DNA from 3 places in the Trichocoleus sp. DQ-A3 genome. Region 1 is predicted to be linked to each of the others. Evidence: predicted binding sites of a transcription regulator. Region 1 holds the regulator's gene; each other region holds the start of a gene.

Evidence for each region. Region 1 encodes NtcA, which controls nitrogen genes in cyanobacteria. Its sites were predicted from a motif close to TTTGTANNNNNNNNTACAAA; they were not measured.
Region 2: lipB (lipoyl(octanoyl) transferase LipB) is a predicted target of NtcA. The motif match lies at 3,053-3,072, and genes of this name have one in related genera.
Region 3: NDI44_RS20235 (ammonium transporter) is a predicted target of NtcA. The motif match lies at 3,047-3,066, and genes of this name have one in related genera.

Annotation. Positions count from the first base shown of each region.
Region 1 covers NZ_JAMPKC010000001.1:7,280-12,514, reverse strand. Annotated here, with positions in the region: gene NDI44_RS00075 (GTP-binding protein) at 1-36, opposite strand, end outside; gene NDI44_RS00070 (DUF3146 family protein) at 312-575, shown strand; gene NDI44_RS00065 (pre-16S rRNA-processing nuclease YqgF) at 632-1,039, opposite strand; gene NDI44_RS00060 (DUF3084 domain-containing protein) at 1,114-2,715, opposite strand; gene ntcA (global nitrogen regulator NtcA) at 2,963-3,634, opposite strand; gene fabI (enoyl-ACP reductase FabI) at 4,014-4,790, shown strand; gene hisB (imidazoleglycerol-phosphate dehydratase HisB) at 4,944-5,235, shown strand, end outside.
Region 2 covers NZ_JAMPKC010000009.1:120,333-125,567, forward strand. Annotated here, with positions in the region: gene NDI44_RS15620 (undecaprenyl-diphosphate phosphatase) at 1-61, opposite strand, end outside; gene NDI44_RS15625 (DUF3120 domain-containing protein) at 444-1,109, shown strand; gene NDI44_RS15630 (FHA domain-containing protein) at 1,249-2,238, shown strand; gene lipB (lipoyl(octanoyl) transferase LipB) at 2,253-2,948, opposite strand; gene raiA (ribosome-associated translation inhibitor RaiA) at 3,447-4,103, shown strand; gene NDI44_RS15645 (hypothetical protein) at 4,690-5,097, shown strand; gene NDI44_RS15650 (metal ABC transporter permease) at 5,121-5,235, opposite strand, start outside.
Region 3 covers NZ_JAMPKC010000016.1:39,300-44,534, reverse strand. Annotated here, with positions in the region: gene NDI44_RS20245 (4-hydroxy-3-methylbut-2-enyl diphosphate reductase) at 1-427, opposite strand, end outside; gene NDI44_RS20240 (SGNH/GDSL hydrolase family protein) at 527-1,393, opposite strand; gene NDI44_RS20235 (ammonium transporter) at 1,486-2,973, opposite strand; gene amt (ammonium transporter) at 3,222-4,832, opposite strand.

The DNA.
Region 1 (5,235 bases):
AAAGCTCAAAATGGCGTTATCTAGTTCCCGATCCAAATCTGTCGCGTCCGGGGTTTGTGAAGGGAACTGGCTGGCATTTGGGGTTCGGTCAGACGATAAACGACTCAAAATTGCACCTTTTTTGCTCAGATGTTACTCTTCTTTCATCCTAGTCAATACCGATCTAGTCTGGCACTTTCCATATCCAGAGGGATATTTTTACTCGGTTCGTGCCAGCTCAGTATCAGCTGTGAGAATGATGTTATCTCGAAGGCGATCGCAATAAGTTTAGTATTGTTGCTGAATGAAGGTATTTGATCGGCACAGCGATTGTGAGTTCTAAGCGTTTACCTCAAACTACTGCCCACGTCCGAATTACCCATCTTTCCTGGCAACGGGGCTTTCTGGCAGGGGAAGTCACGGCGGCGGAATATGAATGGCAGTTCCAGTGGTGTTTCCGACAGGGTCAATTGTCGGTGACACCCTCTTTGGGACGCGCTTTAATTCAGGAACCTCTGGGTCGATTTTTAGAACAGAAAGATTACCAGCTAGAGCCTGGAGGGGACTATGCGTTTACGATCCGGGCGGAACTTTAAAAGTTTTGAGTTTTGAGTTCAGTTTAAATTAAGAAAGTTAAGAATGACAGAGTTTCCTAGTTCCTCGTCTCTCGTTGCTTCATGTATCTTTCGATGAGGAGGATGGCAACAATGTCATCGATTGGTCGGGGTAGACTCCGCATACCTTGGGGAATCAGGCGTCCTAAACCTTGGGGAGGGTACATTTGCCAATAGCGATCGCGTGCTTCCAAGGTACTGTAGCGCTCATCTACCAGGACAATCGGCACCGACGTTGGGAACTCTTGCTGAAGTTTCTTTTTCCAACTTTTGGAAGTGGTTTGATCGCCCATCACTAGAGTATCAATCGGAAATTTTTCACATAAGTCAAGGATCGTTGCGATCGCTGCTTCTGCTGGTACAACCTGGTGGTAATGCAGAGAATTGTCTTTCCCCACTACGGCTAAACCACACTTATCGCGCCCTGGATCGAACCCTAAAATCATCTGAATTGGCTAATCGCTAATTTACAAATGGTTAATTGCCATTAGTCATCATCTCATCACTAATGACTAATAAATTACATCCTGACCACAACTTCTCCGTCTTCAACCGCCTCCAAATTTAATTTCATGGGTCCGGCAATATAGGCGTCCTCAGCCACGACTGCTTTCAGAGAAATCGGCTTATTGTGCTTTTTCAACTGCTCGATAAACCGAATCAAGCTAACAATTCGATTGTCGCCAACCTGAACTGTATCGCCCAAAATCCCCGCGCGAGTAGCTCGGAACTGGGATGCTCCAAGCAGCAGGTCAATCCGCTGCCGAATTTGTTGGTCGGTCATGTTTGAAGGATCGGCAGATGTCGTTGCTACGACTTCACCAGTGCGGAATACAACTTGATTGGGTGCGGCGTCTGCAAAGACTTGTACCTGCTTTTCTCCCTGGACATAGTTACCAGCCGAAAAAACTCGGACTACATAGTTTCGACCATCCTGAATCTGGTTGATCAGTTGCTCGACCTGTGCCTCTGTAATTTGCACGACCCGTTCGTTCGCCACCTTGTTGAGACCGGGTTGGGTCGCTTTAATCGCTGTCCGATTCGCTTCCCGTAATAGCTGCTCAATGACCTGTCGGGCTGCAGCTGGCTCGACAATACGAAAAACGCCAGCCGCCAGAACCTGACCGCGCAGCAGAGCCAGACTACCCTGACGCAAAGTTTGATAAGACTGGTAATACTGTTCTAAGGTTGCCACTTCCTGCTCTAGGGAAGCTTGTTGTTTTTCGAGTTCTTTAAGGCGATTTTCTCGCTGGGCAATCACCTCATCTCGTTGAGAAATTTTGTTATCAAGTAGAGATAAGGCTTTGTCTCGCTGGGCAATTTGCTCATCGCGATCGCTCAGGCTCTTCCGAAAGGCAGCAAGTTTCTCATCAAGTTCCACAAGGGCTTGATCCCGCTTGAGAATTTGCTCATCGCGTTGGCTAATTGCTCGGTCTTGCTGGGCAATTTTTTGGTCGCGCTGAGTCACTTTCGCTTTGAATTCAGTAATTTCAGCTCTGACTTGATTTCGCTGCTGGAGCAATTCTTGGCGTTCTGCTTGAAGTTGTTGGATTTCCGAACGTAGCGTCTTGGCTTGCCCTGAGACAGATGTAAGCTGTTTTTGGGTTTGCTGAAAGCTGCTGGCAACCCGGGTCAGTTCGCTTTGAGTCTGATTTAGTTGCGCCTCCGTCTGGCCTTGTTTAGCCAGCGCAGCTGCCAAAGATCGATTAATCGCATCTAAGCGCTGCTGAGCGACAGATTGCTGGGTGCGAGCTTGAGCGAGTTCCTTCTCTACTTGCTCTTTTTGGGCGGCGGTTTTAGCAAGTTCGCTTTCGGTTTTCCGTTTCTGCTCGTTCGCTTTAGCAATATCCTTACTTGCTGTCTTGAGTTTTTTCTGCACTTCTTGGAGTCTAAAAACTCCAATCCGCAATTGTTCGCTGGTCGCGAAGATGATTGTTAGTGTTGAGGCAGAAATCGTTAGCCCTGTCAGAATCGTTACTAAAACAGCTGTTTTGCGGGGACGCAGATTGAACAACGACAGGCGTGCTTTTCCCACGCGCGTGCCAATGCGATCGCCTACCGTTGCGATGACGCTTCCCAACACTAAAATAGACAAAATCAGGAAGAGCGCACTGTCGGTCATTGTCTGCTACAGTCATTCCAGTTACAGCCTATCGCATCGCAGGCTAGAGAAAGGGTTAACAGGAATTAAAGATCGAAGGTGAAATCGGAAAGGTTAAAGGTTGGAAGGTTGAAAACTATCCGCTTAAAACCTGACACCTTTTAACTCAACTCCCGACTAAATGTTAAAACTGGATAACCTGCTCGCGCTACCATGCCGTTTTAACCAACAACCTAACCTACAACCTGACGAGAGCCTCTAGCTGTTTTCAAGTAAACTGCTGACTCAGTGTAACTGGGTTGTGTACCGTAATTTTTTTCTTGTGGATAGAAATCATTTTTTCCTCCCGCAAATCTCCCAGTAAGCGGGTGACAGTTACCCTGGTGGAGCCGATTGCTTCTGCGATCGCTTGATGAGAAAGCTTCAGATCGATCGTAATTCCATTGGCGGTAGGAACGCCAAAATCACGGCACAGAATCAACAGAAAACTCACCAAGCGCGATCCCATATCTCGGTGAGCTAATGTCTCAATCATCATTTCTGTTTGCAAAATGCGCGAAGAAAGCCCTCGCAGCATCAACATCGATAGCTCCGGATTATCCTTGAGCGATTGCTCTACCTGATCGATCGGTGCCGAAAGCAGCTCCACTGGCGTAAATGCTACAGCGTGATAAAACCGATCCGAACGATGCCCTGTAATTAAGGACAGTACTCCAAAAACGCTGTTTTCTCGCAGCAGCGCCACGGTAATTTCTTCCCCAGCTTCATACACGCGAGACAGCTTTACTGCACCTTTGAGCAAAAAGTATACCCGTTCAGCCGGGTCTCCTGGGAAAAAGATCGTCTTGCCCCGCTCAAAAGTTTCCACCACGGGTGGAAACGCCCCACCTCCCAGTTGACGGAACACAGCTGCTAGCGGTCTATCTTGCGTCACTGCCACTTCCTTTTTCCTAAATGCTGCCCTACAGACTTCTGCAACTTTCTGTCGGAGGAACTTTAACCATAGCAAAACAACTATGAGAGTTTTCTGACATTAGACACAGATAAACTGACTTCCAAGCGGTTTTTGTGCTATTTGATACAAAATTTTAAAGTAGTTTCCCCGGCTACCTTCTTTAGTTCTCTCCCTGCTCAAGGCAAGTAAGATTATGACGGAAAATGTTGATATCTTGACAGTATCTGCGCTATCGGGTGGGATGCATGGTGAGTAAGGAGGCACGCTCCTTACCCGTACTAGACAGCCTTGCTCCGGGCGATCGCGATCTTGAATACTCCCCTAAATCGGATATCCTCTAATATTGCCTTCAAAATCGACATTTATGCTAGATTTAACCGGAAAAAACGCCCTTGTCACCGGCATTGCCAACAATCGATCGATCGCCTGGGGGATTGCTCAGCAACTGCACCAAGCGGGTGCGAATCTAGGAGTGACTTACCTGCCAGACGACCGGGGTCGCTTTGAAAAAAAAGTGGCAGAGTTGGTAGAACCCCTCAACCCCAGCTTGTTTTTACCCTGCGATGTCCAGAATGAGACCCAAATTCAGTCTACATTTGACGCCATCCGCGATAAGTGGGGTAAGCTAGACATCCTGATCCATTGTCTTGCCTTTGCGAACAAGGAAGATTTATCAGGTGATTTTAGCAACACTACCCGCGCTGGCTTCACCCAAGCTCTAGAAATTAGTACCTATTCTCTGGTGCAACTTGCCGGGTCAGCAAAACCACTGATGACAGAAGGCGGCAGTATTGTCACGCTGACTTATCTAGGCGGCGTTAAGGTGATCCCCAACTACAACGTAATGGGAATTGCCAAGTCTGGATTGGAAATGAGTGTCCGTTACCTGGCATCTGAATTAGGTCCACAGAATATTCGCGTGAATGCAATTTCGGCAGGTCCTATCCGCACTTTGGCATCGTCGGCGGTAGGTGGCATTCTGGATATGATCCATCACGTTGAGGAAGTAGCACCGCTGCGACGCACTGTAACTCAGAAAGAAGTGGGAAATGCGGCTGCTTTCTTGTGTAGCGATTTGGCAAGTGGCATTACAGGTCAGGTGCTGTATGTCGATGCGGGATACGAGATTATGGGGATGTAAAAAGAATCAAACATTAAAAATTAAAAATTAAAAAGCAAAGATTCTGCTAATTTTTAATTTTTAATTTTGCATTTTTAAGGCTTTCGCGTCTCCCAAATGCTCAGTAACGTAGGATAATAAACTTAACTTTATTTTCTTGAGTGAGCATCTGCGATGCAGGCACGCGATCGCCAATTTACACCTTCTCCAAGCATTGAACAGCTTTTGTCTCCTCGCATGGCAAGGGTTCCCCGCAAGACGGGCGAAACGGATGTTATCGTCACCGTCAAATTAGACGGGAATGGCACTTGCAATGCAAAAACTGGCATTCCGTTTTTAGACCATATGCTGCATCAAATCGCCTCTCACAGCCTGATTGATTTGGATGTAGCCGCGACGGGAGACTTGGAAATTGATGACCACCATACCAATGAAGATGTGGGAATTACCCTAGGAATGGCGTTGC
Region 2 (5,235 bases), on a different contig from region 1:
ACACAGTGCTGGCAGCACCGACACGAAGAATCGCCAATTTTTTACGTTTTGATACAGCCATGAAATCCTCTAATAAGCAGCATTCCAGACAAGTCAGCCTTTCTTCTTTCTTCTTTGCGAGTCACCGGCAGAGGCATCTTGCGCCACTACACATAACACAGGCATTACATAAGACGAGCAATTTTTAGAAAATCTCCGACTCTCAACGCCGAGTTTCTCCCAACTTCCCATTCATTTTCTGCCACCCTACTCCGAAAAGCCACTTGTATTGCTCAATAAAACTCAGCTAAGATTTCTATATCCCCCCCTAGGGCATTTTTCCTGTGATATCGTAAAAGATGTAAACTAAAGTAAAGAATATTAACAAAATCTTGTTTAACGATACCTGGTTTTCTAACTCATCTTCTTCTGTTCCTGGTAATCTCCCCCAGCCAAGTAAAACTCTGTTGGGGTTTTTTGATTGGGGAATCGGCACCCGCCAAGCTTGGTTAGTTTTCGCATCTGCGTCTTTTCTGGTATCCGTGCCAGTGTTTGTGCAAGCCCCTTTAGTGCGGCTGCTACCAGAACTGAGTTTACTAATGACAGCCGGGTGGGTTTGGCTGAGTGTGGTTCTCAGACGGCGTCCTGCGACTCATGTGTGGGGAGATTTGCTGCTGGGATTTAGCTGGAGTTGGTTGGCAGGGTCGATTTATTGGGGCTGGCTGCGGTGGGAACCTACGATCCACTTGCCGGTGGAAGCAATTGGTTTACCGTTTGCCTTATGGTGTTTGAGCCGTCGTTGGGGTCTTGTCGGCAACCTATTTTATCTTGGCTCCCTGTTTGGCACGGCAGTAACAGATATATACTTCTACTTAGCTGGTTTGATTCCACACTGGCGAACCGTCATGCAAGTTGCACCAAGCGAGGCATCACTGGTTTTTCAAAGTGCGATCGCTCAAGTCAGCACCCCCTGGGGAACCAGTTGGGCACTCGTGCTTCTCGGAATCCTATTAGGTGTTGGTCTGGTACCATTGCGATCGCGCCAGCTGCATTGGTGGGCCTTTGGTGGAGCCGTTTTGAGTACAATCTTGGTAGACGGTCTGTTTTGGCTGGCTGCTACTATGGCTTAAAAATATCTTGAAAGTGTCCCCTGAAAAATTTATTCATGTCGGGACATCTAGTTACAAAGGTTCCCAAATTACCCATCAAGCTCCAGAAGAAAGCTAAAATTTAACCACTCCATACGATGCGTCGTTGCTTCTCTAGCCTGTGGTGACTTTGCGACCCACTCCTTACTTACTCCTTCGTACCGAGTCCGGCAATCGCTATCTCCCCTTGGTAAGTAGTAACTGCTGGACAGTTGGTCGCAGTGACGACAACAATTTTGTGTTGCCGGATCGTTGGATTTCTCGCAACCATGCAATGTTGCAATGTACTGAAACCGGCGAGTTCTACCTAATTGACCTAGGAAGTCGCAACGGCTCCTTTGTCAATGGCAGACGAGTCAGTATTCCGGTTACTTTACGCAATGGCGATCGCCTTACCTTTGGTCAGACGGATCTAGAGTTTCACTGTCCTACCGCCAACCGCAACAATGAGCCATTGCCAAGCGGGGACAAGGATACACTGACTTCGACTTTGCACGTACGCCGTCTGATGTCAGTCATGGTGGTAGACATCCGCGACTTCACAGTTCTCACCCGGCAACTAGATGAAAAAATATTATCGGCGGTGATCGGTACTTGGTTCCGCCATGCAGGAAATATTATTCGAGAGTATGGCAGCTGGGTTGATAAATATATCGGCGATGCGGTCATGGCGATTTGGTTTCATGGACCCCAAGGAGTGACCGATGAGGATATGCTCAACATTTGTCAAGCAGTGAGCGCCCTCCATAAAATCACAATGGATTTGAGTAATAAATATCCCGTGCCCTTTCCGCTGCGAATTGGGGCAGGAATTAATACGGGTTTTGCAATGGTTGGGAACACGGGTAGTGGCGATCGCCCCGATTACACCGCGATTGGGGATACGGTGAATGCGGCATTTCGTCTGGAATCTGCCACCAAGCAACTGGGTCTGGATATTGCTGTGGGAGAAACCACTCACGAATATCTCATCTCTTTAGCAAAGCAAGAGACTGGTTTTAAGCAATATATCGTCAATCTAAAGGGCTATGAAGTGCCCACCGTGACCTATGCAGGCTCCTACGCTGACTTAGATAGTTTTTTGCAGGTCAATACGCTCAATAAAGACTAAACAGCAATAAACAATTAGCAATTTTGCACAATTAGCTGAACGTGGAAAACTTCCGCAAAGGCTTTCGCCACTTCTTGGCGCACCTGGTGCAAGTCAATTCCGGGTACGAACTGGGCAAGACTGCCAACCGACTTATCAGCAATACCGCAGGGGACAATGCGCTCAAATCCGGTGAGGTCGGGACAAACATTTAAGGCAAAGCCGTGCATAGTAATCCACTTGCTGACCTTAATGCCAATCGCTGCTACCTTACAGCCTTCCAGCCAAACGCCAGTCATTCCGGCAACGCGATCGCCCTTTAACCCGTAAACATCCAGTACCCGAATCAATACCTCTTCTAACTGCCGCAAGTACCAGTGCAAATCTTGCTGGTAATAGCGCAGATTCAGGATTGGGTAACCCACCAGCTGACCCGGACAGTGGTATGTTACCTCACCCCCCCGTTCCACTCGGAAAACCTCCCAGTCGGTTGCTGCGGGGTCAAACTTAAGAAATTCTAGACTGGCTCCCTGCCCAAGCGTGTAAACCGGCGGATGCTCTAGCAAAATCAGGGCATCCGCCAGACTAGGATCGTTGATGCGTTCGGAAACCAGCGATCGCTGCCAGTCCCAACCTGCCGAATAGGGCATCTGCCCCCGATTGTATAACCAGAGTTGGCGCAGTTGCTCCGAGGCTTTCCCAGCAGACCCTTCAGACTTACTTAAAATCATGGCAAAAATCAACAGTAATTTGACTTATATTTTTTGCATAATTAATCTTCTGGAATCAAGAAATGTCAAAAGATGCAAAGGATTCTGAAGAGAAGTCAAAGGCATAAGTTCTCTAGAATACAAAGTGCTATTGTTGAAGTTATAACCTCAAGTGTTGAGGGAGGATGTCTCTTCAAAATAACCCCAAAGATAGACTTGGAGATCGCAACCAAGCTGGGGAATGTACATTAGTTAAATAGCACCCTAGGAAACCTAAACAAGAACATCGGCAGTTGCTTATTTGCGATAGGGCTGCTGACAACCCCTCTAGCTGAGGGACTGCCAGCAAGAACATCCTAGCAACAGTGTGAAATCGGGAAAAATTTGCTACTGCTCAAAGTTTTGGCTCCGTTCAACGTTTGCTAACACCAAAAAACGGGAACGCGATCGCTACTGAGAAAGCCGCAATTCTGCTGAGCTTTCTAAATTATCACAACGGTACAGCATGGAGTATCCGGTATGAAGCTTGTTATCCACGGCAAAAACATTGAAATTACCGACGCGATTCGTGAGTACGTAAATCAAAAAATTGACAAGGCAGTCAGCCACTTTCAGAGTTTGACGAGCGAAGTAAACGTGCATCTTAGTGTGGCTCGCAATCCCCGGATAAATCCAAAACAAGCCGCTGAGGTGACTATCTTTGCGAACGGTACAGTAATCCGTGCTGAAGAGAGTAGCGAGAGTCTCTACGCGAGCATCGACCTAGTTGCCGATAAAATTGCCCGCAAACTCCGGAAATATAAAGAAAAGCGTCTGGATAAGAAGACTCAGACTCAAATGAAGACTGGCATTGTGGTAGAACAAGAGCCAGTGCCAGAGGATCTCATTGGTTCTCGCACCCCCGAACTCCCCTCAGAAGTGGTGCGTACCAAGTACTTCGCAATGCCGCCAATGACGATGGACGAAGCCTTGGAACAGTTGCAACTGGTGGATCATGACTTCTATATGTTCCGCAATGCCGAAAGCGGTGAGATTAACGTTATTTATGAGCGCAACCACGGTGGTTATGGAGTGATTTTGCCGCGTAATGGGAATGGACATACCCATCACAAAAATGGCAAAACTGACAACCACAGCAGTGGAACGCCAGAGAAGTCAAGCTCTGCAAAGGCATAACCAGAACTGAAGAGTATCTAGATTCTCGTTCCCAGACTCTTAGTGGACTCTAACTTGATAAGGGAGGGGCATTCCTTGTGGATTCCCCTACCTTCCTGATTTCATTTTTCTTGCAGATCGCACCCATCACTACTATCCTGGTGTTGATTCCAATTGAAATAGCGATCGCTTTCCCAGCCTCATTACGAAACTGAGCGATCGCACCTTGCATTGCTCGTAGTTCATCTTCTGAAATTCTTAAACAATTTGTCTACATAACACTTTGTTGAAACCCTAATTTCTAACGATCAACACAAACAAGAAATTAGATAAACTTAGCGCCGCAGTAGTTTTATCCCTGGGTTTTCTTCGGCAGCCACTTGCAGGTATCTTTCAACTAAGTGCTGCTATCGTTCCCTTCAAAATCAACCAGATGCAGTTGAAACTTCAAAACAACTTCTTTCTCAACTTTTAAAGGAGCTAGTTGGCAATAAGTAGGATCGTCGTTGCGATGAGTGGGTCAACATGACCAAACCTATATTAAGCCAGAGGATGAGAAGGATAAACAAGTATTAACCTGAGACAAGCGGGTTGTACAAAAAACAGGTTGGTAGAGAAAAAGGAAGGTAAAGTCATTATGCATGAGGTATCAGAGGAACACGCGAAGGCCGCAGAGGAACACGCGAAGGTCTCAGAGGGACATGGGAAGTTAATCGAGGAGGTAGGAAAGACTCTAAAGGAGCGTGGAAAGAGCGCCCAAGAGCATGGAAAGTTGATAGAAGAGTACGGAAAGGCCACACAGCAGCATGCGAAGGCATCGCAGCAGCACGCGAAGGCATCGCAGCAGCATGATGGAAACTCAACAGAGGAATTCGTGAAAGCTGCACAGGAACACTCCAAGGCAACAGAAAAACATACCAAAGCAGTCAAGGAGTTCCTCCAGGTAGCACAGGAGTTCGTCCAGGTAGCACAGGAGCAGGTAGAGACATCCAAGAAATTGTTGGACAAACGATAACTTGATTTGGATATCTATATGCCTTACGAGCGCGATCGCATCAGCTGTTTCAACTCTCGCCAAACTGGCGAGAGTTGTCCAAAATCCGATTGTTTATTCGTGAAGATTCCGTAGCTAGGGCTGAATAATAAAGCTAAA
Region 3 (5,235 bases), on a different contig from region 1:
GCATTTCCTGAACGCTGGCACCAAATGCCGGTAAAATCACCACGTCACCCGCATCGACAACGGAGAAGTCTTTTTCGCCTTTCTCTACAGAGATAAACCCTACTTTCATGTCGCGCAAGCGCTGATTCACAGAAGGGTTGTGAATAATTTCATTAGTAATCCAAATCTGCTCGGTCGGGAAGTGCTGGCGGGTTTCATAAGCCATTGCGACGGCGCGTTCCACACCCCAGCAAAAACCAAACGATTCGGCTAACCGGATGGTGACATCACCGCGTTTCAGGGTGTAGTTGTTTTCCCGAATTTCCTGAATGAGATGGCTCTGATACTCGGATTTGAGGACACCAGCGACTTCCTCTTGATGACCAAAGCCCTTGCGATGGTAGTTCTCAGAACTGTTTAATGACCGTTTGAAGGCTTTTGTATCCATGCAGCCGTTTCCTCTCTCATTCTGGTGGTTCTCCTCGTCGATCATAAAATGCCTGGACGCTCAGCTGGCGTTACCCAGCAAAGTCAAAGCCAGGAATTTTTAATTGGCTTTGCTGGGTTCTGTTTCCACCTGCATGAAGAATTGAAGGGCATAGCGCCAAATAACATAGCCTTGGGGACTTAGGTGCAAGCCATCCGTCGTCAGTTCGGGCTGTATATTGCCGTTACTATCGGCAAACAGGGGATAGAGATCGAGATAGCTGACAGATTCCGAACGAGCGATCGCGCCCAGTTGTCGGTTTAGTTCGCGGATGCGACTGCTAGGGATAGCAATCAGGCGATCGCGTCCCACCCAGGTTGACTTTTTACCGCCGTGGGGCAAAATCGACTGCACAACAATCTGTGCTTGGGGATGAACCCGTCGCAGATAGCGGATAATCTGTCGCTGGTTCGCCAGAATTCTCCGATCGCCCACCCCTCGGATCAGGTCGTTAATGCCAATCATCACCAAGATCGTTTCCGGCTGAGTTTCGTCCAACACATCCAATCGGTTGAGCAAACCCCCTGAAGTATCTCCAGAAATTCCTTGATTGAGCCAAGTGCGCTCTGTGGGCAATAGCTCCGAAGGAAACCACAGACTGAGCGAATCCCCAGCCAGTACGGTTAAATGTTTGGGATTTTTGGTTGCGGCTACCTCCGCTTCTTGCCTGAGCAGCGTCACCCACTGAGCGTAATTCAGCTGGTGGCGCGGCCCTAACGCGGGTGTGGAAGGTAGTGTTTTCGTCAGCAGGCTGGTAGAGACGTCTTCTGGGATCGGCTCTACAGAGGTAGCATCGCTAGCTTGTAACCTAGCTGATAGCCACCGATCCCGATTCAGCAACAAAATTACTGTTAGCATCAGCAACCCGTTAGTAGCTAGGGACAAGAGCGCCCAAGCCGGAAGAAAGGTTTTCGAGCGAGTGGACACACTAAATCAGATTCAGCACAGGTTGAATTTAATCTTAAATTGCTAGCATCCACAAATCGAGCGATCGCCTAGCTGCCAATGGAAATTGCCAATTATTCGCCTTTGAAGCTCAGTCCAGTGGCAAAATCCTCTCCATAACCTTCTTCACCATGCTCGTTGATGTCTAAACCTTGGTCTTCAGCGTTAGGTTTGACTCGCAAATCCATCGCCAAACTTAAAAGTTTGAGGATAGCAAAAGTGCCCACCCCGGCAAACACATAAGTTGCTAAGACACCGACAATCTGTTCCCATAATTGGACGGGATTGCCGAAAAATAAACCGTTGTCTCCTGCTGAGTTAACGGTTGTCGTCGCAACCAGACCCGTCAGAAGCGCCCCTATCGTCCCGCCAACGCCGTGGATAGGAAAGGTATCCAAAGAATCGTCAAACTGCAACTTGGCTCGGAGACTGACGGCAAAGAAACAGCAAACAGAGGTAACGGAACCGATGAAGATGGCTCCGAGCGGATTCACGTATCCGGCTGCCGGGGTCACGCCAACCAGTCCGCCGAGGAAACCGCTGGCAATGCCAATTGCTGTCGGTTTGCCTCTGAGTAGCCATTCCAGGATGACCCAAGTGAGACCGCCGGCTGCCGCAGCGACCATTGTGGCGACGAAAGCTACCGCTGCTAGGGAACCTGCTGTTAAAGCACTCCCGGCATTAAAGCCAAACCAGCCAAACCAGAGCATACCGATTCCGAGTAGCACGTAAGGCACGTTATGGGGTGCGTGTGGTGTCACCATGAAGCTTTTTCGCGGCCCAATCACCCAAGCGGCGACGACAGCAGAGACGCCAGAGCTGATGTGTACGACGGTTCCTCCAGCAAAATCTAAGGCTCCAAATGTACCGATCCAGCCTTTGCCCCAAACCCAGTGAGCTAAAGGAGAGTAGATAAAGGTAGACCAAAGCAGGATGAACCAGAAGTATGCCTTGAAACTCATCCGCTCCACGATAGCCCCAGAAATTAGGGCTGGAGTGATGATGGCAAACATCATCTGGTAAACCATGAACACTTGATGGGGAATCGTGCCAGCGTAACCGACCGGATCGGGTTGGTCGAAGGCGACGTTATTCAAAAATAGCCAGTTCAGGCTGCCAATGAAGGGATTGGCACTGAAAGGAGGATCGGCTCCAGGGGTCAAGGAAGTGGGTGCAAAGGCGAGGCTATAGCCCCACAGAGTCCAGGTAACGCCGACAACTCCCATGAGGATGAAGCTCATCATAATGGTGTTGAGGACGTTGCGCGATCGCACTAATCCGCCATAGAAAAAAGCTAACCCAGGCGTCATCAGCAGCACTAGGGCTGATGAAATTAGCATAAATGCGGTATCGCCTGTGTCGATTTTCGGAGCCTCAGCAACCGCTGGCGACGCTTCCTGACGCGAAGCATCGGCTGGTTCCCCAGGAACCGTTGCGGGAGCGGACAATTCCGGGGAAGGACTCACCGAAGGCGATGCGTCTTGGGCAAGCGCATTTCCTACCATTGGGCCACCCAGAAGACACAGCGCCAGTATCCAAGTAATGAGAACTTTCTTGATCACTGATTTGGTTCCATCAACGCGATCGCTTTGTTAAGCAAATGAATCTGATTGCACCAATTTCAATCAGGTCAATTCTGTATCAAAGTATACAAATTAGCGGAGTTGCCTATAAATATTTCACCCACAGATAGACGACAAAAATGAAATCCGCCCTACTCGCAACTCTATAGAGTTGGGAATAGGGCGGACTCTATGGGGAAAGGAGAAAACTCAAAAGAACAAAATGCTTTCTTTTGGTTTATCTGTCGTTACTTGACATATTCACCGGGCGGAGTCGGCATTCCACCATGCTTACCAGTATCAGAAAACCCAGCAGAGCTTCCTTCCTTAAGGAATCCACTGTAAGCTTCCATGCCATGTTCTCCGATATCCAAACCTTCAAACTCCTCTTCTGGAGTGACTCGGATACCGAGGGTCGCTTTCAACGCCAGCCAGAAGATTGTACTGAGTAGAACGGTTATGCCTCCCACTGTGACAATACCAATCAGTTGAGTGATCAACTGTCCGAGACCACCACCGAGCAATAACCCCTTGGTTGGGCCAAGACCCTCACCGTACCAGGAATAGACACCAGGACCAGCAGCAAATAAACCCACTGCCAGAGTCCCCCAGATACCACAAACCAGGTGAACTGAGGTCGCGCCCACCGGGTCATCAATTTTGATTTTGTCAAAGAGAGTGACAGCGAAAACAACTAATACTCCGCCAACCAAACCGATGATCAAAGAACTGCCAATGCTGATAAAAGCACAGGAAGCTGTCACCGAAACTAAGCCAGCCAAAATGCCGTTGATAATCATCGACAGATCCGGCTTACCCAGGTACAACCAAGCTGTAATGGTAGCGGCAATTCCACCCGCAGCACCCCCCATGTTGGTTGTCAGGGCAATGTGAGTAATGGCGTTTGGATCGGCAGCCATTGTGGAGCCAGGGTTGAAACCAAACCAGCCCAACCAGAGAATCAAAGTGCCCAAGGTGGCAATGCTCAGGTTATGACCAGGGAAAGCAACGCTTTGCCCGTCTTGATATTTACCAAGCCGTGGCCCTAAGAATGCGGCTCCCATCAAAGCTGCCCAGCCACCCACTGAGTGAACGACCGTGCAACCCGCGAAATCCCAGAAGCCTCTGGTTTGCAGCCAGCCACCGCCCCAGATCCAGTGTCCGGTGAGCGGGTAGGCAATCCCGACGAGTAAGAGGCTGAAGATTAAGAAGTCAACAAACTTAATTCTTTCTGCAACCGCTCCAGAAACAATCGTGGCGGCTGTTCCGGCAAATACTAGCTGAAACAAAAACTTAGCAGCTAAGGGAACGCCAGCCCATTTCAGAGAGCCAAAAACACCTTGATAGGCATCGTTGGTGGCAGGGCTGTTATCGGCTCCGCTCAAAAACCACCCGCTCAAACCAATGAAAGGATTGCCGTCCCCGAACATCAAGCCAAAACCAATCGCCCAAAACGCGACGGTCGCTAGAGCAAACACAATCAAGTTTTTGGCAAGAACGTTGACCGCGTTTTTCTGGCGGCAGAAGCCAGTTTCTAACATACAAAAGCCAGCGTTCATGAAGAACACCAGGAAAGCAGCGATCGCTACCCATAGGGTGTCTAGCGCTACCTTCAACTCGGCTGTTGTCGGCCCCTCAGCTGCCGGAGCATCCTGGGCGACTGCTGCATAACCCCACACCATCACAATCAAAATGGCGATAGGAATGCAAGCTTGCCAACTTGGAGTCAGCCGCTTAATGGCAATTTGCAACTGCTTAAACATCGTGGCAGTCCGGGGAGATTGGACTTGCCAATTAGAAGACAATCGCTTCTTTTTGGCTTTCGATTTCTTCTTTTTGAGCGTTAATTTAGGCATCATCACTGCACTTTCCTCAATCAGTCCAACACATCCATCGGTTTAGTCAAAAATCAGTAAATCCAGTCATTTGAAGTGAGTATATGACAAAACCTTACAGGCAACTCGTTAGGGATTTTTTCCTTTATCAACATCTAGACGGGATGTCTAATTTGTCCGGGAAATTTTAAGATTTTGTATTTTCCGAGGCGGGATATTCTGTATCGAAAGTTACATTTTTAGATTCTGGCTCTGGCATCTCAACCCGCAGAACTCTCCTGGAAGTATAAATCGCGGGAGTTTGAGCGAACTTGGAGCTAAATTAGTTTATATCCATCTATGGGGGGATGCCCCAAAGAAAAGCCTAAATTTATTAAGCGAATCCATTAAGACTTCAGAAGCTTAAATTTCTCCGGAAATCCCATAT